Regions from separate parts of the Streptomyces sp. NPDC102514 genome, predicted to be linked through region 1. Evidence: riboswitches for the same ligand, from Rfam matches in the RefSeq annotation. Region 1 holds a riboswitch; each other region holds the start of a gene.

Region 1 (7,581 bases):
TCCGGCGTGGCCGTCTCAAGACCCTGCTCGAAGCGGACGTCGTCGTCGTTCACGTACACGTTGACGAACCGCCGCAGCTTGCCCTGGTCGTCCAGGACACGGGCCGCGATACCGGTGTGGTTCTTCTCCAGATCGGCGATGACCTCGGCGAGGGTCGCCCCTTCGGCGGCCACTTCGGCCTGGCCACCCGTGTAGGTACGCAGAATGGTGGGGATACGGACGTTGACGCTCACGGGACCTCCATCAGGTAGGGCTGTGGTACTGCGCCCCTTCTTCGGGGGCGCGGGGAACTGCGACAGCGATCAGGAACCGAGCCCGGCCTCATGGAAGGAGTCGAGGTTCGGACGGATGGTCGCGGTCAGCCCCGTGTCGGAGGCGACGGCGTCCAGCGTCTTCAGACCGTCCCCCGTGTTGAGGACGACAGTCGTCAGCGTCGGATCGAGCAGACCTGCTTCGATCAGCTTCTTCGCCACCCCCACCGTCACCCCGCCGGCGGTCTCCGCGAAGATCCCCTCGGTCCGCGCCAGCAGCTTGATCGCGTCGACGACCTGGCCGTCGTTCACGTCCTCCACGGCCCCGCCCGTCCGGCGGGCGATGTCGAGCACGTACGGCCCGTCCGCCGGGTTGCCGATCGCCAGCGACTTCGCGATCGTGTTCGGCTTCTGCGGCCGTACGACGTCGTGCCCGGCCTTGTAGGCGACGGACACCGGCGAACAGCCCTCGGCCTGGGCACCGAAGATCTTGTACGGCCTGTCCTCGACGAGACCGAGCTGGATCAGCTCCTTCAGCCCCTTGTCGATCTTCGTCAGCTGCGAGCCGGAGGCGATCGGCACGACCAGCTGGTCCGGCAGCCGCCAGCCGAGCTGCTCACAGATCTCGTACGCCAGGGTCTTGGAGCCCTCCGCGTAGTACGGCCGCAGGTTGACGTTGACGAAGCCCCAGCCCTCGCCGGCCGGGTCGCCGATCAGCTCGGAGCAGAAGCGGTTCACGTCGTCGTAGTTGCCCTCGATGCCGACGAGCTCGCCGCCGTAGACCGCGGCCATGACGACCTTGCCCTGCTCCAGGTCGTGCGGGATGAACACGCAGGAACGGAAGCCGGCCCGCGCGGCGGCGGCGCCCACCGCGCCCGCGAGGTTGCCGGTGGAGGAGCATGAGAGCGTGGTGAAGCCGAACGCGCGCGCGGCCTCCAGCGCCTGGGCGACGACACGGTCCTTGAAGGAGTGCGTCGGGTTGCCGGAGTCGTCCTTGACGAAGAGCTTGCCGGCGTCGACGCCCAGCTCGCGCGCCAGGTTGTCGGCCTGGACGAGCTTGGTCCAGCCGGGGTTGATGTTCGGCTTGTCCGCCACGTCCGCGGGGACGGGCAGCAGCGGCGCGTACCGCCAGATGTTCGCCGGACCGGCTTCGATCCGCTTGCGGAGTTCCTCGGTGTCGTAACCGGAGAAGTCGTACGCGATCTCCAGCGGGCCGAAACACTCCTCGCAGGCGAAAACCGGACCGAGCGGTACGCGGTGGCCGCATTCGCGGCAGGAGAGCGCGGCGGCCGGACCGAGATCGACGGCGTTCGCGGAGTCCGCGGAGGGGGTGGAGTTCGTGGTGCTTGCAACTGTCTGCGCAGCCATGGAGGCGAGGCCCTTTCCTCATCTTCCTCACGACGCACTTCGCCATGAGACGGATTTGGCACCTTCCCGAGCCGGGAGCCTCGCTGCACTGATCAACAATGATCAGGACGAGACCGGCTGGAGGGTTGCCGGGGCTTCAACGGGCCGTATCCCTCTGCCCCTCTGGATGAGCGGTATTTAGTTGTCTACGCAACGACCCCCGACATGCGATGGTCATCAGCGTTGTTCAAGACTGTAACCGACGGCATGGATGGTGGAGAAAGCCGTCCGAACCGCGAGATGACCGTCACACCGGTCCACATCGCGGCGGGACGCACGCATCCCGATGAACGCAAGGGAGAGCCGCACGTGCTGGAAGACGTCGAGCGCTGGCTGAGCACGCGCTCCTGGTCCGTCGAGGACCGCCCGCTCAAGAAGCTGATCGCCGCGAAGCGGTCCACGGGCTCCACGGTCAGTGTCGTACTGCCCGCTCTCAACGAGGAGGAGACCGTCGGCGAGATCGTCGCCGTGATCCGCCGCGAGTTGATGCCCGCGAGAGTGCCGCTCGTCGACGAGATCGTGGTGATCGACTCGGGTTCGACGGACCGCACCTCCGAGGTCGCCGCCGCCGCGGGCGCCCGCGTGGTGCACCGGGACGAGATCCTGCCCCGCATCCCGGCCGTGCCCGGCAAGGGCGAGGTGCTGTGGCGCTCGCTGCTCGTCACCCGCGGGGACATCGTGGCCTTCGTCGACGCGGACCTGAAGGAGTTCTCGGCGGACTTCGTCTCCGGGATCGTCGGTCCGCTGCTCACGGATCCGGGGGTCGACCTCGTCAAGGCGATGTACGACCGCCCGCTGGGCTCCGCCGCGGGTCAGGGGGGCCGGGTCACCGAACTCATGGCCCGGCCGCTGCTCAACATGCACTGGCCGCAGCTGGCCGGCTTCGTGCAGCCGCTGGGCGGGGAGTACGCGGCCCGCCGCTCGCTCCTCGAACGGCTCCCGTTCCCCGTGGGCTACGGCGTGGAACTGGGCATGCTGGTCGACTCGCTGCACCTGGTCGGCCTGGACGCCCTCGCGCAGGTCGACGTGGGTGTGCGCAAGCACCGGCATCAGGACGGGCAGGCGCTCGGGCGGATGTCCGCGGCGATCTACCGGACCGCTCAGCTGCGGCTTGCCCGCGGGCACATGATCCGGCCGTCGTTGACGCAGTTCGTACGGGGAGAAAGTGGCTTCGAGCCGCGGACGTACTCGGTGGACATGGAGGAACGTCCTCCGATGGCCGACATCCGGGAGTACGTGTCGCGCCGCGCGGCTTAGCGGTACCGACCACTCCGCGGAGAGCACCGTCTTCGTCCGCGGGCCCGGTGGGGGCTGGTCGCGCAGTTCCCCGCGCCACCATCAGGGGCGCGGGGAACGGCGCAGTCTTGTCGCTTTTAGGGGCGCGGGGAACTGCGCGGCACGCCCCCGCCGACCCACGGTCTCCCCTCCGCGGCCAGTGGGAACGTTTGAGCGGATAGCGCTGCGGCTAGATTTCGAGTCATGGCTCCCACCCACGGCAAACACCCCGTCCTCGTCGCGTCCAACCGCGGCCCGGTCTCGTACACGAAGGACGAGTCCGGCGAGCTCACCGCCAAGCGCGGCGGAGGCGGACTCGTGTCGGGCCTCTCCGCCATCGGCCCCGACGCCGGCGCCCTGTGGGTCTGCTCGGCCCTGGACGACGGCGACCGCGAGGCCGTCCGGCGCGGCGTGGGCGAGGACGGCGTCCGGATGCTCGACATCGACGCCGACACCCACGCGGCCGCGTACAACGGCATCGCGAACTCCGCGCTGTGGTTCGTCCACCACATGCTCTACCAGACCCCCCTGGAACCCGTCTTCGACGCGGAGTTCCGGCGCCGGTGGGCGGCCTACGAGACGTACAACCAGGCCTTCGCCGAGGCACTGGCCGAGGAGGCGGCGGACGGCGCCGCGGTCCTCGTACAGGACTACCACCTGACGCTCGTGCCGCGGATGCTCCGCGAGCTCCGTCCCGACCTGCGGATCGGGCACTTCTCGCACACCCCGTGGGCCCCGCCGGACTACTTCCGGCTCCTCCCTGACGACATCGCGGCGAAGGTCCTCGACGGGATCCTCGGCGCCGACCGGGCCGCGTTCCTCACCCGGCGGTGGGCGGACGCGTTCACGGAGTGCTGCCGGGCCGTACTGGGGGACGACTTCGCCCCGGACACGCAGATCGGCGTGCACGGGCTCGGCGCCGACGCGGACTTCCTGCGCGAGCGCTCGCACCGCGCGGACGTCGACGAGCGGATGGCCGCGCTGCGCGAGCAGATCGGCACCGCGCCCGACGGCAGCGCCCGCAGGACCATCGTCCGGGTGGACCGGACCGAGCTGTCCAAGAACATCGTGCGCGGCCTGCTGGCGTACCGGCAGCTGCTGGACGACCGGCCCGAGTGGCGCGAGCGGGTGGTGCACGTGGCGTTCGCGTACCCGTCGCGGCAGGACCTGGCGGTGTACCGCGACTACACGGCCGAGGTGCAGCGGGTCGCCGACGAGATCAACTCCGTGTACGGGACGGCCGACTGGACGCCGGTCGTACTGCACGTGAAGGACGACTTCGCGCGCTCACTGGCGGCGTACCGGCTGGCCGACGTGGCCCTCGTGAACCCCATCCGCGACGGGATGAACCTCGTCGCGAAGGAGGTGCCTGTCGTGTCCGACGACGGGTGCGTGCTGGTGCTGTCGCGGGAGGCGGGGGCGTACGAGGAGTTGGGCGAGGACGCGGTTGTCGTGAACCCGTACGACGTCTCGTCCACCGCGGAGGCGTTGCACGAGGCGTTGACCGTGCCGCTTGCTGAGCGGGCCGAGCGGACCAAGCGGTTGGCTGTGGCCGCCACCGCGTTGCCTCCGGCGCAGTGGTTTCTCGACCAGTTGCACGCGCTGCGCTCCGCGGGGGCGGTTGGCTGACGCCGGGTCGTGGTGATCTGCGGGCTCGGTGGGGGCTGGTCGCGCAGTTCCCCGCGCCCCTTAAAAGCAAAAGAATGCGCCGTTCCCCGCGCCCCTAAAGGCGAAAAGCGACAAGACTGCGCCGTTCCCCGCGCCCCTTGGGGGCTGCGCCCCTAGCGGGGCGGTGCCAAGTGGGTGGCCAGGGCCGTGAGCAGTCGGGTGACGCCCTCCGGGCCGTCCACCACCAGGTCTGCGCGGTCGGTCAGTTCCGTCACCTCGTTGCTGCCGCTGCAGATCAGGAGGCCCGGGATGCCGTCGGAGCGGAGTTTTTCCACGGCGGCGAAGGCCGGCAGGTCGCCGAGGTCGTCGCCGACGTACATGACGGACTCGGCGCCGACCTCGCGCACGTACTCGCCGAGGGCGACGCCCTTGTCCATCCCCGCCGGACGCAACTCCAGTACCAGCCGCCCCGGTTCGACGATCAGACCGTGTTTCTGGGCCAGCCGGGCCAGCGGTTCGCGCAGTGCCTCGAAGGCGGCCTGCGGGTCCTGGGCCCGGCGGGTGTGGACCGCGACGGCCCTGCCCTTCTCCTCGATCCAGCTGCCCTGCCAGGCGCCGATGCCGTCGAGGAAGCCGGGCAGTTCGGCGCGGGCGGCGGCCACGCCGGGGTGCGGCGCGGGGGCCCGGACCGTACCGGTGACCGCGTCCCAGCGCTCCGCCCCGTAGTGGCCGAGCACGACGAGGTGGTCGAGGCCGGGGACACCGGCGAAGCCGCCGTACCGCACGGCGACCGACGCCGGCCTGCCGGTGACGACGGCCACCGACGCCACCTTCGGGGCCAGCGCCGCCAGGGCCGGTACGGCGTCCGGGTGGGCGCGGGCCTGTTCGGGGTCGGGGACGATCGGCGCGAGCGTGCCGTCGAAGTCGAAGGCGAGGACAGCCTTGTGGGGCCGCGCGAGGATGGCGGCGAGGCCGTCTCGGCCCGCCGTGGTCACGGGGCTCGGCAGCGACGATGGGTCGGGGTGACTGGCCATGCTGCGACCCTATCCGCCGAGGTGGCGTCTTATGCCTCGCGCTCGCTCCTGCGTACCTCGCGGACGCGCCGCAGGCGGTTGACCGTCACCGGGTCGTACGCGAGGGCCCGCTCCGCGTCCAGCAGGGCGTTCAGCAACTGGTAGTAGCGCACCGGCGCGATCCCCAGCTCCTCCCGGACAGCCCGCTCCTTGGCCCCGGGCGACTCCCACCCCCGCCCCTCCAACGCAAGCACGTCCCGCTCCTGCGCGGTCAGCCCTTCATCACCCATGCCCATACCGACAAGCTAACCGCTGCCCCACCCCTCCAGGGGCGCGGGGAACGGCGCAATCTTGTCGCTTTTCGCCTTTAGGGGCGCGGGGAACGGCGCGACCAGCCCCCACCGGACCCGCACCCACCCATCCCCGCACCCGACGGAGTCACCCCGCGTTCTGGGCGGCGGAAGCAGCCCGCTGCAACTGCCCCAGCACGGCCCCCGGATCCCCCTGCGGACTCACCGCCTCACCGATCCGCTGCTTGATGTCCGCGCTGACCGCGGACCAGGACGTCTGCCCCACGGGATACAGCTCGGCGTTGGGCAGCTCGCCGAGGAAGTCGACGAGGTCGGCGTCGTCCTTGTCGAGGGCCATCGCCTCGGACGCGGACGTCGTCACGGGCAGCAGGTCGTACTCGTGGGAGAACTCAAGGACGTTCTCGTCGCTGTACACGTAGTCGAGGAATTCCCCGATCTGCTGCGCGTGCCCGTTCTTCTTGAACGCCATCATCCAGTCGGCGACACCCATCGTGGCCTTGGAACGCCCCTTGGCGCCGGGCATCGGCACCATGCCGAACTTCACGCCCTTCGCCGCGGCGGCCTGCATCAGCGTGGGATGGCCGTTGAGCATGCCGACCTCGCCGCGGGTGAACGCCGCGAAGGCGTCCGCGCGGTTGAGCTTCGCGGGCGCGACGGGCCCGGTAAGGCCCTTGTCGACGAGCTCTTCCTTGAGCCAGGTGAAGGTGTCGATGTTCTGCGGGGAGTCGAGGCTGTAGGAGCCGACCGTGTCGGTGTACCCGTCGCCGCCGCTGAGCAGCCACATCAGGGTCTCGGCCTGCGCCTCCTCCGGCCCCAGCGGCAGCGCGTACGGGTACTTCACGCCCTTGGCCTTGAGGGCCGCCGCGTCGGAGGCGAGGTCGCTCCAGCTCTCCGGCGGGGTGAGGCCGGCGTCGGCGAAGAGGGTCTTGTTGTAGAAGAGCAGCCGGGTGGAGGAGGCGAACGGCATGCCGTACTGCGTCCGGTTTATCTCTCCCGCCGCGGACAGCTGTGACACGAAGTCGGCCTGGGTGTCTATGGAGAGCACGTCGCCCGCGCGGTAGAGCTCCCCCGCGTCGGCGTAGTCGGCGTACGCGCCGACCTGCGCCAGGTCGGGCGGGGTGCCCGCGTCGACCATGGCCTTGACCTTGGCGTCCACGTCGTTCCAGGAGTAGACGCTGACCTCGACGTCGACGCCGGGGTGCTTCGCCTCATAGGCCTGGGTCAGTTTGTCCCAGTACTTCTGTGAGCTGTTCGCCTTGGAGTCGCCGTAGTCGGCCGCCACGAGTTTCAGTGTGACGTCCCCGGATCCGGCGGAACTTCCGCAGCCTCCGAGGGCCGCGGTCACACCCAGTGCGGACGCCACCGCGATCAGACTTGTCACTCGCCGCTGCACTACAGCCGTCCCCAACCCTGTTCGTCCGATGAGCGCACCCGGGCGTCCGCGTGCCCAAGTGCCCGCGTATCACACCGATTCGCTCATGCGATCCCAAACTTTCGAATCGCAATTTTCGCTCTAAGGTCTACACCACGTGAGTGGACTAGACCTCTCACGGGGTAAGGGGCGACACTGTACGTGTGAGACACGTCATCGCCCTGGATGTGGGCGGCACCGGAATGAAGGCCGCCCTCGTGGGGGCGGACGGCGAGCTGCTGCATCAGGCCCGCCGCTCGACGGGCCGGGAGCGCGGCCCGGACTCGGTCGTCGAGTCGATCCTC
Region 2 (7,581 bases), on a different contig from region 1:
CTACTCGCAGGCGGAGATCGACCAGCTCGCGGCGTTCGTCGCCTCGCTGGGCGCCGGTCCGAACGTGCCGACCGAGGAGCAGTACAACCCCGAGGGCGCGGACATCGCCGAGGGCGGGGAGCTGTTCCGTACCAACTGCGCGCAGTGCCACAACTTCACCGGCAAGGGCGGCGCGTTGACGAACGGAAAGTTCGCCCCGACGCTGGAGGATGTCGACCCGAAGCACCTCTACGAGGCCATGCAGACCGGCCCGCAGAACATGCCGTCCTTCCCCGACACCACGCTGACGGAGAAGAACAAGAAGGACATCATCGCGTACCTCGACGCGGTCAACAGCGACGACTCGGAGAGCCCCGGTGGTCTGGAGCTGGGCGGCCTCGGGCCGGTCAGTGAAGGCCTCTTCGGCTGGATCTTCGGTCTCGGCGGTCTGATCGCCGTAGCCGTGTGGGTCGCCGCCCGGACCGCAAAGGCCAAGAAGTCATGAGTAGCCAAGACATTCCAGAAGAGAACCTGCCCGCAGAGCGGGCCGACGGTGAGCACGCCCACGGCGACGTGAGCGTGCCGGACGAGAAGCATCCGTTCGCGGATCCCGGTCTGCCGCCGCACGAGCACCGCATCCAGGACATCGACGAGCGGGCCGCCAAGCGGTCCGAGCGCACGGTCGCCCTGCTGTTCACGCTCTCGATGCTGTCCACGGTCGGCTTCATCGCGTCCTTCGTGACGATCCCGGCCGACCGGATCGTCTACATCTTCCCGATCGGTCACATCAGCGGTCTGAACTTCGCCCTGGGCATGACGCTCGGCCTGGCGCTGTTCTGCATCGGCGCGGGCGCGGTCCACTGGGCCCGCACCCTGATGTCCGACGAGGAGATGGCCGACGAGCGCCACCCGATCGCGGCGGAGCCCGAGGTCAAGGCCAAGGTGCTGGCCGACTTCAAGCAGGGCGCCAAGGAATCCGCGCTCGGCCGCCGCAAGCTCATCCGCAACACGATGTTCGGCGCGCTGACCCTGTTCCCGCTGTCCGGCATCGTCCTGTTGCGCGACCTCGGTCCGCTGCCGGAGGACAAGCTGCGGCACACGCTGTGGTCCAAGGGCAAGCTGCTCGTCAACATGAACACGAACGAGCCGCTGCGTCCCTCCGACGTCGCCGTGGGTTCGCTCACCTTCGCCAAGCCCGAGGGCCTGGAGGAGGAGGACCACGAGTTCCAGACCGAGATCGCCAAGGCGGCCCTGATGATCGTCCGGCTCCAGCCGGAGAACATCAAGGACAAGCAGGAGCTTGAGTGGTCCCACGAGGGCATCGTGGCGTACTCGAAGATCTGCACCCACGTCGGTTGCCCGATCTCCCTGTACGAGCAGCAGACGCACCACGTCCTCTGCCCGTGCCACCAGTCCACCTTCGACCTCGCCGACGGTGCCCGAGTGATCTTCGGCCCGGCCGGTCACGCCCTGCCGCAGTTGCGTATCGGTGTGAACGACGAGGGCTACCTTGAGGCGCACGGCGACTTCGAAGAGCCCGTCGGTCCTTCATTCTGGGAGCGCGGATGAGCACTACGACCACCCCGAACCCCTCGGGCGCCGGTGCGCCGGGTCGTTCGCGAGAGAAGGCGCCGGCCGGCGAGAAGATCGCCGACTGGGCCGACGGCCGGCTGGGGATCTACTCCCTGGCCAAGGCCAACATGCGCAAGATCTTCCCGGACCACTGGTCCTTCATGCTGGGCGAGATCTGCCTCTACAGCTTCCTGATCATCATCCTCACGGGTGTGTATCTGACGCTGTTCTTCCACCCCTCGATGAACGAGATCGAGTACCACGGAAGCTATGTCCCGCTCCAGGGACAGCTGATGTCGGAGGCGTTCGCCTCCACGCTGGACATCAGCTTCGACGTCCGCGGCGGTCTGCTCATCCGGCAGATCCACCACTGGGCGGCGCTCGTCTTCCTGGCCGCCATGTTCGTGCACATGATGCGCGTCTTCTTCACGGGTGCGTTCCGCAAGCCGCGTGAGGTCAACTGGCTGTTCGGCTTCCTGCTGTTCGTCCTGGGCATGTTCACCGGATTCACCGGTTACTCGCTCCCGGACGACCTGCTCTCCGGAACCGGTGTCCGCTTCATGGAGGGCGCGGTCCTGGCCGTGCCGGTCGTCGGCACGTACCTGTCGTTCTTCCTCTTCGGCGGGGAGTTCCCCGGCGGCGACTTCGTGGCCCGCTTCTACTCGGTCCACATCCTGCTGCTGCCGGGCATCATGCTGGGTCTGGTGGTCGCCCACCTGATCCTGGTCTTCTACCACAAGCACACCCAGTTCGCGGGCCCCGGCAAGACGAACAACAACGTCGTCGGCATGCCGCTGCTGCCGGTCTACATGGCCAAGGCCGGAGGCTTCTTCTTCCTGGTCTTCGGTTTCATCGCCGTGCTGGCCGCGGTCGCGTCCATCAACCCGATCTGGGCCCTGGGACCGTACCGGCCGGACCAGGTGTCCACGGGCGCCCAGCCCGACTGGTACATGGGCTTCTCCGAGGGCCTGATCCGTGTCATGCCGGGCTGGGAGATCAACTTCTGGGGTCACACGCTCGCCCTGGGCGTGTTCATCCCGCTGATGATCTTCCCGCTGGTCCTGGTCGCGATCGCCGTGTACCCGTTCATCGAGGCGTGGGTCACCGGCGACCAGCGCGAGCACCACATCCTGGACCGTCCGCGCAACGCGCCGACACGTACAGGCTTCGGTGTCGCCTGGATCACCCTGTACATGGTGCTGCTGGTCGGTGGTGGCAACGACCTGTGGGCCACCCACTTCCACCTGTCGATCAACACCATCACCTGGTTCGTCCGGGTCGCGTTCTTCGTCGCCCCGGTGCTCGCGTTCATCGTCACCAAGCGGATCTGCCTCGGCCTCCAGCGCCGGGACAAGGACAAGGTGCTGCACGGCCGCGAGTCGGGCATCATCAAGCGCCTGCCGCACGGTGAGTTCGTCGAGGTGCACGAGCCGCTCAGCCAGGAGGCCATGCACACCCTCACGGCGCACGAGCAGTACCAGCCGGCCGAGATCGGCCCGACGGTCGACGAGAACGGTGTCGAGCGCAAGGTGAAGGGCCCGCAGAAGCTCCGCGCCAAGCTCAGCAACTCCTACTACGGCGAGGACGGCCAGATCCCCAAGCCGACCGCCGAGGAGTACAAGGAGATCACGAGCGGCCACGGCCACCACTGATCACCACCTGTTCGCCACGGCAGGAGCCCCGTCCATTGCATGGACGGGGCTCTTTGCCGTCCCGGGGGCTGGATAGGGTGGACCCACATCCACGAACACGAACCCAGGAGCGGCAGATGAGTGCTGTGACCCCCGCTGGAGGCGACTTCGCGGCGGGCCGTTCCTGGCCCGCCCTCCTGAACGGCCTCCTGGACGGGCGCGACCTGAGCGCCGACGACACGGCCTGGGCGATGGACCTGATCATGCGGGGCGAGGCGACCGACGCGCAGATCGCCGGGTTCGCGGTGGCCCTGCGGGCCAAGGGCGAGACCGTCGACGAGATCTCCGGCATGGTGCGCACGATGTACGCGCACGCCAATGTGATCGACGTGCCCGGCGACACCGTCGACATCGTCGGCACCGGCGGGGACGGGGCGAAGACCGTCAACATCTCGACGATGTCGGCCGTCGTCATCGCGGGTACGGGTGCCAAGGTCGTCAAGCACGGCAACCGCGCCGCGTCCTCCGCGTCCGGGGCCTCGGACGTCCTCGAAAAACTCGGCGTCAACCTGGAGCTGACTCCGCGGCGGGTGGCCGAGGTGGCCGAGGAGGCCGGGATCACCTTCTGCTTCGCGGTCAAGTTCCATCCGGCGCTGCGGCACGTCGCCGCGGCGCGTGGGCAGCTGGGGATCCGGACGACCTTCAACTTCCTCGGTCCGCTGACCAATCCCGCCCGGGTGAAGGCACAGGCCGTCGGGGTCGCGCACGCGCCCATGGCGCCCATCGTGGCCGGCGTCCTCGCCGAGCGCGGCAACTCCTCGCTCGTCTTCCGCGGCGACGACGGGCTCGACGAGCTGACCACCACGGCGACGTCCCGGGTCTGGATCGTCCGGGACGGCAAGGTGCGCGAGGAGGCGTTCGACCCGCGGGACGTGGGGATCGAGCTGGTGCCCGTGGAGGCGTTGCGGGGGGCTGACGCGTCGTACAACGCGGATGTCGCCCGGCGGCTGCTGGGGGGTGAGCGGGGGCCCGTGCGGGACGCCGTGCTGCTCAACTCGGCGGCGGCGCTGGTGGCGCTTGCGCCTGGCCCGGGATCGCTCGCCGAGCAGATCCGGGCGGGGATGGCCGTGGCGGCCGATGCCATCGATTCGGGGGCGGCTCTGCGGACGCTGGAGCGGTGGGTGGCCGCGACGCGCGCGTAGCCGCTCGCGTGTGCGGTGCCGGTGGGCGCGTTGTCGTCTGCGGCCCCGGTGGGGGCTGGTCGCGCAGTTCCCCGCGCCCCTGAAAAGCGGGCTGCGCCCGGCTTTTCCCCACGGCCCCATGCCCCCCTTGCTCTGGTGGGGGCGGGCCCTGACGATTGCGCAGTTCCCCGCGCCCCTAGGTACCTAGGGGCGCGGGGAACTGCGCAGCGGGGGGTCGGGGGCGGAGCCCCCAGGGGGTGACCGGTGCTCGGGGCGTCCCGGTATGCGGACAGTGGGGGTGCGGTGGGGTGATCGTGTGGCAAGATGCTGGCAGGTCATGAGTGACAGTCAACAGGCCCCGGCCGACTGTCCGGCAACCCTCCGTCCGTGGCGGGGTGCCCCGGGTGAAGACCAGGTCGTAGGCAGTGAGGTCTACGGCAAGCGCGGACCCCTCGCCGCCCGTCAGGGCGGATGCACCAGGGGTCCTGGTCGTTCGAGGGAGCCTTTCATGAGCAAGCGAATGCGATAGGGCGCCGAGCCCCACTTCCGCGTACCCCTTTCACCTTTCCCGTGCTGAGCCCTGTCCGCTCGCACGGTGATTTCGCCTGCCTCTCACAGGAGCTCGCCATGTCTGTCTCCACCGCTGCCGCCGGCCGGACCGCCCACTGTGACACCGACACCGCGGGGTCCCTGCCCGTGCTGGGCCGGGACGTCACCGTTCCGCTCGTGACCGGTGGCGAGGTCACCTACGCCGCTCTCGACTACGCCGCCAGCGCCCCCGCCCTCCAGCGGGTCTGGGACGACGTGGCCGCGTACGCCCCGTACTACGGCAGCGTGCACCGCGGGGCCGGCTATCTGTCGCAGCTCTCCACGGACCTGTTCGAGAACGCCCGCAGGACCGTGGGCGAGTTCCTCGACTGCCGTGAGGACGACGAGGTCGTCTTCACCCGGTCCACCACCGACTCGCTCAACCTCCTCGCCGCCGCCCTGCCCGCCGACTGCCAGGTCTTCGTCTTCGAGACCGAGCACCACGCCTCGCTGCTGCCGTGGCAGGACGTCCGCGTCACCTACCTCAACGCCCCGCGCACCCCGGGCGAGGCCGTCGCGACGCTGGAGCGGGCCCTCGCCGGGCGCGACCCGTACGGTCCGGCGCTCGTGTGCGTCACGGGTGCCTCGAACGTCACCGGCGAGCTGTGGCCCGTACGGGAACTGGCCGCCGCCGCCCACGCCCACGGCGCCCGGATCGTGCTCGACGCGGCCCAGCTCGCGCCCCACCACCCCGTCTCCGTCCAGGAGTTGGACGTGGACTGGGTCGCCTTCTCCGGGCACAAGCTGTACGCGCCGTTCGGCTCGGGTGTGCTCGCGGGACGCTTCGACTGGCTGCGCGAGGCCGACCCGTACCTGGCCGGCGGGGGTGCCTCGAAGAAGGTGTCACGGCGTACGGACGGCGGCGTGGACGTCGAGTGGCACGAGAGTGCCGCGCGGCACGAGGCCGGGTCGCCCAACGTCATCGGCGCCTACTCCATCGCCTCCGCCTGCAAGGCCCTCACCGAGGCGGGCTTCGACACGCTCGTCGCCCGGGAGCAGCAGCTCGTCGCCCGGGTCCGGCAGGGCCTCGCCGAGGTGCCCGAGGTCCGGGTGCTCTCGCTCTTCGGTGACGACGCGCCGCGCGTCGGCGTCATCTCGTTCGTCGTGGAGGGCTGGAACAGCTCGCACTTCGCCGCCGCGCTCTCCGCCGAGTACGGCATCGGTGTCCGCGACGGCCTCTTCTGCGCCCACCCGCTGGTCCGTACGCTCCTCGGCAGCGACCCGCAGTCCCAGGGCGAGTGCGGTGCTCCCGAGGCCGCCCCGGGCGAGAAGTCCCTGAACGCCATCCGCGTCAGCTTCGGTGTCGGCACCCCCGACGAGCACGTGGAGCGTTTCGTGGGAGCGGTCAAGGAGCTCGTCGCGAACGGCGCCAGCTGGACCTACCGCACGGAGAACGGCCGCTGCGTGCCGGCTGCCTGACGGGCCGCGCCCCTGAAGGATTGCGCCGTTCCCCGCGCCCCTGGGGTGCCTCGGGTCGTACGTGTCGTGCGGGTGCGTGGGGGTTGCTCGCGCAGTTCCCCGCGCCCCTGACCGGGCCTAGTTGTCGCCGCCGATGGCGAACGCGGCCTCCAGGTCGTGCTGCGAGTACGTCCGGAACGCCACATGCGTGTCCGTGCCCTCGACCCCCGGGATCTTGCTGATCATGCCGGGGATGACGTCCGCCAGATCGTCATGGGCCTTCACCCGGACCATGGCGATCAAGTCGTACGTCCCGGTCACGGAGAACACCTCGCTGACGCTGTCCAGCGCCGCGATCGATTCGGCGATCTCGGGAATCCGGTCCACGCTGGTCTTGATGAGCACGATCGCGGTGATCACGGCTGGTTTTCTCCCTCGGTGGCCGTCGCTGGGGATTTCACTCTAGCCGGACGCCCGTACCGCACCCACGCGTAGAGGAACCCGGCGGAGAAGCCCAGCAGGTGCGCCAGATAGGCGACCCCCGGGCCCTGCGACGCGCGCCCCGCGGCCAGCCACTGCAGGGACACCCAGAACGGCAGCACCACCCACGCGGGGAACCGCAGCGGGAGGAAGAAGAGGAACGGGAAGAGACTGGTCACCCGGGCTTTGGGGAACAGGTACAGAAACGCGCCGAGGACCGCGGAGATCGCCCCCGACGCGCCGACGAGGGTCTGCGCCGAGTCGGCGTGGACGCCCGCGTAGCCCAGCAGGGCGAGATAGCCGCAGCCCAGGTAGAAGAGGGCGAACTCGAAATGGCCCATCCTCTCCTCGGCCATCGCCCCGAAGACGTAGAGGAAGAGCATGTTCCCCAGCAGATGCAGCCAGCTGCCGTGCACGAACAGCGCGGTGGCCGGGGTGCCGAGGGCCCGCAGCGTTCCCTGGAACAGTTCGACGGGCACCACGCCCCATTGTTCGAAATAGGCCCGCTGCGCGGAAAGAAGCTCGTCGCCGGTGCCGTACGAGGGACTGAGCCCCGAGGCCGGACCGATCACGAAGATCGCGCAGCACAGCGCGATCAGTCCGTAGGTCACCGGAGCGGGGTTGCTCCGCATCGCCCTGACCGTTCTGACCGTCCTGTTGCCGGGTGCACCCCAGTTGCCGAGCATGAACAGAGCATGACGTAACGGGACCGAACCGCACAGAGCGCCTCGCCGCTCCCGGTGGACGGGCGT
Region 3 (7,581 bases), on a different contig from region 1:
CCCGCGACGGCGGGGCGCAGCCGGAAGCCGGTCAGTCCGGCCTCGCTCAACTCCTGCAGCAGGTCAGCCAGTTGGGACGGTGAGCCGGTGAAGATCCGGGCGTCGCTCGTGTAGGGGTACCCCGCGAGGGCGTCGAGCCGCTCCTTGCGGGCCGCGGCCTCGGCGGGATCCTCGTCCAGGAAGACGACCAGATCCCCGAAGAGGTGCAGGGGCTCCCCCGCCCGCCCGGCCGCGTCCTGTTCGGCACGCACCGCGGCGACGATCGCCCGGGCCTGCCCGGTGTCGTGCGGGGTGACGAACCCGAGGTCCGCGGAGCGGCCCAGCAGCCGGAACGGCGCACCGGTCACGGTCTCGTGCGCGAGCGCCCCGACGGGCGGCTGCCCCTGCGGGGGCCTGGGCGTGATCGAGGGTCCCTTGACGCTGAAGCGCGCGCCCTCGAAGTCGATGTAGTGCAGCTTCTCCCGGTCGATGAAACGGCCGGTGGCGACGTCCCGGATCTCCGCGCCGTCCTCCCAGCTGTCCCACAGCCGCCGCACCGCTTCGACGTAGTCGGCCGCCTCGTCGAAGAGGTCGACCGTCAACTCCTGTACGGCGGGGCTCTCCAGGTCCTCGATACGGAACGACGGGACCGTCCGGCGGCCGAAGTGCGCGGCCTCGTTACGGCGGGCCGACACCTGGATCCGTACGCCGCCACGGCCGGTGCTCACATAGTCCAGCGTGGCGATGGCCTTCGATATGTGGAACGGCTCTGTGTGCGTGGCCACCACGGTCGGCAGCAGACCTATGTGGCTCGTCAGCGGGGCCACCCGGGCGGCGATGAGGACGGCGTCGAGCCGGCCGCGGACCTGGTCGGTGCGGCCGTCGGGCTCGGTGAAGTGCGAGGACTGGAGACCGAGGGCGTCCTCGATGGTCACGAAGTCGAGCAGACCGCGTTCGGCCTCGGTGACGAGGTCCGTCCAGTACCCGGCGGTGAGCAGGTCCCGGGGGCGGGCCACCGGTTCGCGCCACGCGGCGGGATGCCAGCCGGCTCCGTCGAGCGCGACGGCGAGATGCAGGGCGGAGGAAGAGGGCAGGGCTGAAGAAGGTACTGACGACACGACGGGGGTGCCTTCCTGATCGACCGTGGAGGAAGCCGGCCCTCACTGCGCGGAGGGCGGGGCCGCGGAGGTACGGGTCAGGGACGACAGAGTGCGCCGGCGACGCGCAACAGGTCGATGTGCTGCCGCGAGTACAGGCGGACGCGGCGGCGCGGGGTGAGCTTGGGGACACGGAGGCGGGGCGTTGGGCGTGGTCGTCTCACGTGCGTCACCTCCGTCCTGCGGCTCGTCTCCTCGTCGACGCTGACAACAGTACGGCTGTTCCTTTTCTTCCGGCAGTACGAATTTGATCTCGGCGGTTCGTTGTCGTGTGCGGGTCGGTGGGGGCTGAGCGCGCAGTTCCCCGCGCCCCTAGGGGGCGAGGGCGAAGCCCCGCCTTCAGGGGCGCGGGGAACTGCGCGGCCAACCCCCACCGACCCGCACGGGCCACTGCCCACCTATTGAGACGTCGTCTCGGCATCTTGACGACACTCACGCAGCGCACCGACACTTGCGGGGACGGTCACGATTGTCAGCGCCCGTCGGACAGGGTCCCCCGTCCGTGCGGTCATCGGCCCCGGCCCGCTGACAGGCAACCCTTCCACCGCGACGGGGTGCCCCGGGTGACGACCGGGTTCCGCCGGTGCGGCGGGACAAGCGTGGTCTCGCCTCGTGCGAGCCCCGACCGGGACGGGTGGGAATTGCCCAGGAACGGCTTGACGAGGCGACTGCACATCGATCTGTTGCGCGTCTCCAGCGCTTACTAGTCCGCCGCCGGTCCACCCGGTCCTTCCGGTCCGCTCGATCCGGACCCGTCGGACCCGTCGGACCCGTGGAGCCTGCCGGACGTGCACGACACAGCGCAGTCACTCCGTTTCGCCACTGGTGCCCACAAGGCGGCCAGGGCTTCCGCGATTCCCTCTGGAGAGCCATGCCCGAGACAGTTTCCCGCGGTTCGAGCACAGGTACCTTCGCCACGGCCGCGCGTACGGCCGGCACCGGCGCACCCGCCTGCGGCACGGTCGCACCGAGCGCGACCGCACGTCCGCACCGCTTCCGCGGCCGCATAGGTGTCGGCCTCGCCGGCGGCTTCTACCCGGCGCCGCACCGCTATCAGCTGTATCTGTCCGAAGGCTGTCAGCGTTCGCTGCGCGTCTCGATCACCCTCGCCCTGCTGGGACTTGAGCACTCGACGGCCACCACCGTGCTGACCTGCCCCGCCGAGACGCCGGACGCCTTCGCCTCGCTGCGCCGGGCCTACGAGGCGACCTGGCACCACTACGACGGTCCGCTGACCGCGCCCGCGCTGTGCGACCGGTGGAGCGGACGCGTCGTCAGCAACCACACGCCCGACATCCTGCGCGACCTCGCCGACCTCGCCGACCTCCGGGACGACGAAGGGCCCGGCCTGCCCGCGCTGCGTCCGCCGGCCCTCGCCGCGGAGATCGACGCCCTGCGGGAACTCCTCACCCGGGACGTCACACCGGCCTCCCCGCCCCACGCGCGGGCGGCGACACTGACCCTGCTCGATCATCAACTGGCCGCCATCCCATATGTGTTGGGGGAGGCGATCACGGCCGCGGACGTGGATCTCTGGGTGGCACTCACTCATCTCGACACGGCCGGCGGCGCCCTGTCCGCGTACCTCCACCTGGACGGGTACGTCCGGCGGCTCGGCCGGCACCCGGCCTTCCTCGGCGGCGGACGCACGGGCCGTTAAACGGCCGCCCGGCCGCCCGGCCGCCGTTGCGAACAGGGTGTTTCCGTTCTGCGAACAGCGGGCCCGGGCCGACGACACACCTCCCCCGCCGGTGTGAGCATGTCCGCATGATCAAGGGAGAAGTCAGGGAAGAAGCCGGCAAAGAGGCCGGGGTGGGGACCCGGGCCGCCCGGCGGGGGCCGGCGGTCCGCTGGGTGTCCGAGGAGTGGGACGCCCCGGCCCCGGCCCGGCTGCGGGAGCAGATGTCCGCCGAACTGGCCCCGCGCTACGCACCGGTCGAGCACCGGCGCGTACGTGCGCCGCAGCCCGCGGCCGAGGAGATCGTCGTCACCTGGGTCGCCTACTCCGACGGTGTGCCGGTGGCCACCGCCTCGCTGCGCAGGCTGCCCGACCGGCACGAGGTGAAGCGGGTGTTCGTGCACGCCGACTACCGCGGCCGGGGGCTGGCGCGAGCGGCCCTCGCGGCGGTGGAGTCGACCGCGCTGACCCTCGGCGTCGACCGGCTGTGGCTGCAGACGGGCGCGCTCCAGCCGGAGGCGCGGGCGCTCTACGCGCGGGAGGGCTGGCAGGAGGTGCGGCCGTACGCCCCGTACGACCGCAATCCGTTCAGTGTCTGCTTCACCAAGGCGCTCACGGAGCCGGCGGAGACGCCACCGTCACGCTGAGCCCTGGTTCAGGCGGGGCGGATCACGCTGTGGATCGCCGCCTCGCCGGCCCAGTAGATCGACTCCTCGCGGATGGCGACGCCCGGGCTCGGTGCGTGGATCATCATGCCGTTGCCCGTGGCGATGCCGACGTGACCGACCTGGCCGCTGAAGAGCACGAGGTCACCGGGCCGGATGTCCGACACGGGGACCATCGTGCCGGCGGTCGCCTGGTCCTGGGCGGAACGCGGGAGCGCGACTCCGGCGACCTTCCAGGCGGCCTGCGTGAGACTGGAGCAGTCGTACGAGCCCGGTCCCATCGAGCCCCATACGCACGGCTTGCCGATCTGGGCGCGTGCGAAGTCGACGGCCCTGGCGCCCTGTCCGCCGTACCCGGGGTCGGGTGCGGCATAGACGGGCGTGCCGTAGGGGGGCGTTGTGTAGGCGGACGCAGGAGCCGGGGCGGGAGCGGGGGCGGGAGCAGGAGCGGGCATGCCGTATCCGGGGTTGGCCGCGGCCTGCATGTCGAGGGCGACTCCCGTGGCGATGGGTGTGCTCGCGTCGACGTACATGCTCGTGTCGCTCCGCCGGCCACCGGCGTAGGGGGCGCCGGCGTACTGGTCGACCCCGGGGTACGCGCCGTTGCCGATGCTCTGGTCGGCGGCGGCACCCGCTCCCGTACCGGGTATGCCGGGGTACATGGCCGTACCGGCGTACATGTCCGTGCCCGCACGCATGTCCGTGCCGATGGCCGGCTGCTGCCACGCGTCCGCGCCGGGCGAGGCCGCGCGGTAGTTCTGTGCCTGGGCGGCAGGGCCCCAGGCGCCCTCGATCGCCTGGAACGGCTGCAGTTCCGCGACGGGTGCGGCACCGCGCCGGGCCGCGTGTCCGGCCAGCAGGTCACGGGCCTGTCCGAGCTTGCGCTGGTTCCGCTGCTTCGAAGTCCGCAGCGTCGCCTGCGACGGTCCGCCGGACGTCCCGGGCAAGGCCCGGTCGGCCGGCTGACGCTGGGCCGGAAGGGCCGGCAGCGCGGCGGCGGGTCCCGCGGTCAGCTCGGCGACGGGCCGCGCGGTCAGTTCCGCGACGGGCCCGGCTCCACCTCCGGCACCGGGGCCGGCGCTCGGACCTGCGGTCAGCTCCAGGACCGGCTTGTCGGAACCCTCACGTCCTGCGCGCCCCTCACGGCCACCGCCGCCCGGACGGCCGCCCGCGTCGGCGGGCCGCGATCCGGCAGAACCGCGGTCCGGCATCCTGTCGGGCGGCAGCACCGCCGGGAAGACCGGGCCCAGCTGCGAACGGCCCACGTCGAACCACTTCTTCGCGACGTCCGGCAGCGGGGCGGCGGCATCGCTCGCTCCGCCCCGGCCGCCCCTGTCCCCTGACGCCGGCCGGGCGTCGCGCGTCGTGGTGCTCATCGCTCGGGTCACGTTGATGTTGCCCGTGGCGTTCTCGACACGGTCGTAGAGATTGGTGATCCGCTGCTGTACTTCCTCGCGGCTGGGTTCATCACCCCGCTGCGCGGGAATGCCTGCGGAGGCGAACTGGTCCACGGAAGAGGGGGCCGCCTTCACGAGGGCGGAGCGGGACATGCCGGGGAGGCCGGTGCCTCCGGGGCGCTGCGTTCGTTCCGGCGCGATGGGAGACGACTCCTTCCGTGCACCGCCTGCCGGGCCGGCTGTCGGGTTCGGGCGGACTGTTCCGAAAGGCATGCCCTACGGCCTCTGCCCGGGGGACAGTTGGGCCGATTCACCCTGAAGTCGACTGGACCTCCGGCTCCGGCCGCCACGAAGGCCGGTCGGATTCGGCGGAGACCGCGCGACCCGGCGAGGTTCACCGGAGGGAGTCGTACGGCCCAGCCGTCAACTTAGCCAACTTGTGTGTCTCGCGTGAAGATTGAAGTGCGAAGTGTCCGATATGTAATTGTGACCTTCGTCGTACCCGACGGTGACCTTGGACCGTTGACCACCTCACCGCGACCGGTCCGTCACTCACGGTTCACCCGGGCCCAGTCGGGCGCGGAGAGACCGAGAAGTTCCTCGATCCGGGAGTCGTCCGGCAACGGGCCGTGATCGCCGGTCACTTGGAGTGCCGAACCGGCCGTGATGTGTCCGAGTCGCAGCGCGCGCTCCATGTCGGCGCCCCGCAGCAGACCGCTCAGGAACCCGGCGGCGAAGGCGTCCCCCGCGCCGACGGGCTCCACCACGTCCGTGCGCAGAGCGGGCACGGTCCAGGAGCCTTCGTCGCTGAAGACCGTGGCCGACCGGCCGCCGTCCTTGACGACGAGGAGGCGCGGATGCGGCAACAGCCGTCGTACGCCGTCCGGTTCGAGGTCGGCGTCCCACAGGTCCTGTGCCTCGTCCAGGCCGACGAAGGTGAGGTCGGCGCGGTCGGCCAGCTCGCGCAGTACGGGCGCTGCCGTGCCGGGCGGCCACAGCGCCCGGCGGTGGTTGACGTCGAAGCTGATGGCGTACGGGCGTTCGTCCGGCGGGGTGGCCAGGGCCTCCTCGACCAGACTCCGGCAGGACGGGGACAGGGCCGGGGTGATCCCGGTGAGGTGGACGAGGGAGGCGGACCGCAGCCGGTCGTCCTTCAGCACGTCGGGGCCCAGGGCCGAGGCCGCCGAGCCGCCGCGGTAGTAGTGGACGCGGGTGCGGGTGGCGGCCGGCTCCTTCACGAGCAGGCCGGTGGGCCGCTCCGGGTCGTGCCGCACTCCCCCGACGTCGACACCGGCCGCGCCGACCGCGGCACGCACCCGCCGTCCCAACGCGTCGTCGCCCAGCGCCGAGAGCCAGGCGACGGGGATGCCCAGGTCGGCCAGGTACATCGCCACGTTCGACTCGGCCCCGGCCACCGACACCCGCAGGTCCTCGGCGCTCTCCAGGGACTCGGCCGGGGCGGGGGCGAGCGCGGCCATGGTCTCCCCGACGCAGACCACCGGCCCTTCGCGGGGCCGCCAGTCGGCGCGGGCTGCGGACGTGCTGTTCATGCCGCTTCCTTACGGGGCGAGTCGGGGCCGCGAAGGTCGGGGGCGTGGCTCCGGTACGTGTCCGCCGGTCTCCCGGGTACGCCGACCCGGGCCGTGAACACGGCGCCGTCGTACGGGCCGGGCGCGGCGAGGCCCACGCGGGCGCTGGTGACGTACAGAAGGTCCTCCCGCAGGCACACTCCGGCGGGCTGCCGCGCGGGCAGCCGCAGGGTGCGGTCGAGGCGGCCGTCCCGCAGATACCTGCGTACGGTGCCGGTGCCCCACACCGCGATCCACACCGCGCCCTCGGCATCCACCACCATGCCGTCGGGGCTGCCGTCGTCGACGGTGACGTACGCCTCCGGGGTGCCGAGGGCGCCGGTGGCCGGGTCGACGGGGTAACGCCGGACGACTCCACGGGCGCTGTCGGCCAGGTACATGGTGCGGCCGTCGGCCGTGAAGGCGGGCCCGTTCGGCACGGTGATGCCGTCGAGGACGCGGACCACCGTGCCGTCGTGGTCGACGCGGTAGAGGGAGCCCGCTCCGTCGTCGGCCTCGTAGGCCATGCTGCCCGCCCAGAAGCGGCCGGAGGGGTCGGCGGTCCTGTCGTTCATGCGCATGGGCCGTGCGGCGTCCGCATCGGGTTGTGCCAGCCAGCGCGGCGGGGTGTCCGGGGCGAGCAGACAGATGCCGGTTCCCGCGGCGGCGATCCAGGTGCCGGGGGCGTCGGCCACAGGGGCCACCGCGCCCAGGGGGAAGGACAGGTGGGCCAGTTGCCGGAAGGGCTCGGCGGGACGGTCCGGGGTGGCGGTGAGCAGGCGGCCCGCGAGGATGTCCACGAGCACGATGCCGTGGTCGTCCGTCCAGCGGACGCCTTCGCCGAGTTCGAGACGGTCGGGGCCGAGGACGACTGCCTCTGCCCCTGTCTCTGTCCCTACCCCCGTCTCTGCCGCTGCTTCGGTTTCGGCTTCGGGGTGGGTCACGACGTGCCCTCGTTCGCCACCGCGAGGAACGCCCGCGCGCGGTCCCGCAGCGCGGTCAGGCTGCCGCCGTCGGCCGCGTCCCCGATCAGCGGTGAGCCCACGCCGACGGCGGTCGCCCCGGCCTCCAGATAGGCGCGCGCGGCGGCCCCGTCGACCCCGCCCACCGGCACGAACAGCTCGTGCGGGAACGGGC

The links. Region 1 has a riboswitch for S-adenosylmethionine ahead of thrC (threonine synthase). Riboswitches for the same ligand answer to the same signal wherever they lie in the genome.
Region 2: linked by a shared signal. The riboswitch ahead of ACZ60E_RS44940 (aminotransferase class V-fold PLP-dependent enzyme) and the one ahead of thrC (threonine synthase) in region 1 are both predicted to bind S-adenosylmethionine.
Region 3: linked by a shared signal. The riboswitch ahead of ACZ60E_RS05470 (glutathione S-transferase family protein) and the one ahead of thrC (threonine synthase) in region 1 are both predicted to bind S-adenosylmethionine.

What each region holds. Positions count from the first base shown of each region.
Region 1 is NZ_JBVJLW010000018.1:119,899-127,479, forward strand. Features, by position in the region: gene ACZ60E_RS36440 (MoaD/ThiS family protein) at 1-233, opposite strand, end outside; gene thrC (threonine synthase) at 303-1,619, opposite strand; SAM riboswitch class I at 1,635-1,792, opposite strand; gene ACZ60E_RS36450 (glucosyl-3-phosphoglycerate synthase) at 1,968-2,915, shown strand; gene ACZ60E_RS36455 (alpha,alpha-trehalose-phosphate synthase (UDP-forming)) at 3,138-4,562, shown strand; gene otsB (trehalose-phosphatase) at 4,715-5,575, opposite strand; gene ACZ60E_RS36465 (DUF3263 domain-containing protein) at 5,605-5,850, opposite strand; gene ACZ60E_RS36470 (extracellular solute-binding protein) at 5,993-7,258, opposite strand; gene ACZ60E_RS36475 (ROK family protein) at 7,441-7,581, shown strand, end outside.
Region 2 is NZ_JBVJLW010000040.1:28,486-36,066, reverse strand. Features, by position in the region: gene qcrC (cytochrome bc1 complex diheme cytochrome c subunit) at 1-484, shown strand, start outside; gene qcrA (cytochrome bc1 complex Rieske iron-sulfur subunit) at 481-1,548, shown strand; gene qcrB (cytochrome bc1 complex cytochrome b subunit) at 1,545-3,203, shown strand; gene trpD (anthranilate phosphoribosyltransferase) at 3,320-4,384, shown strand; SAM riboswitch class IV at 4,697-4,813, shown strand; gene ACZ60E_RS44940 (aminotransferase class V-fold PLP-dependent enzyme) at 4,991-6,370, shown strand; gene ACZ60E_RS44935 (Lrp/AsnC family transcriptional regulator) at 6,488-6,769, opposite strand; gene ACZ60E_RS44930 (rhomboid family intramembrane serine protease) at 6,766-7,515, opposite strand.
Region 3 is NZ_JBVJLW010000002.1:40,949-48,529, forward strand. Features, by position in the region: gene ACZ60E_RS05460 (LLM class flavin-dependent oxidoreductase) at 1-1,097, opposite strand, end outside; gene ACZ60E_RS05465 (putative leader peptide) at 1,175-1,534, opposite strand; SAM riboswitch class IV at 1,598-1,742, shown strand; gene ACZ60E_RS05470 (glutathione S-transferase family protein) at 2,008-2,796, shown strand; gene ACZ60E_RS05475 (GNAT family N-acetyltransferase) at 2,904-3,461, shown strand; gene ACZ60E_RS05480 (C40 family peptidase) at 3,470-5,029, opposite strand; gene ACZ60E_RS05485 (sugar kinase) at 5,425-6,426, opposite strand; gene ACZ60E_RS05490 (SMP-30/gluconolactonase/LRE family protein) at 6,423-7,388, opposite strand; gene ACZ60E_RS05495 (bifunctional 4-hydroxy-2-oxoglutarate aldolase/2-dehydro-3-deoxy-phosphogluconate aldolase) at 7,385-7,581, opposite strand, start outside.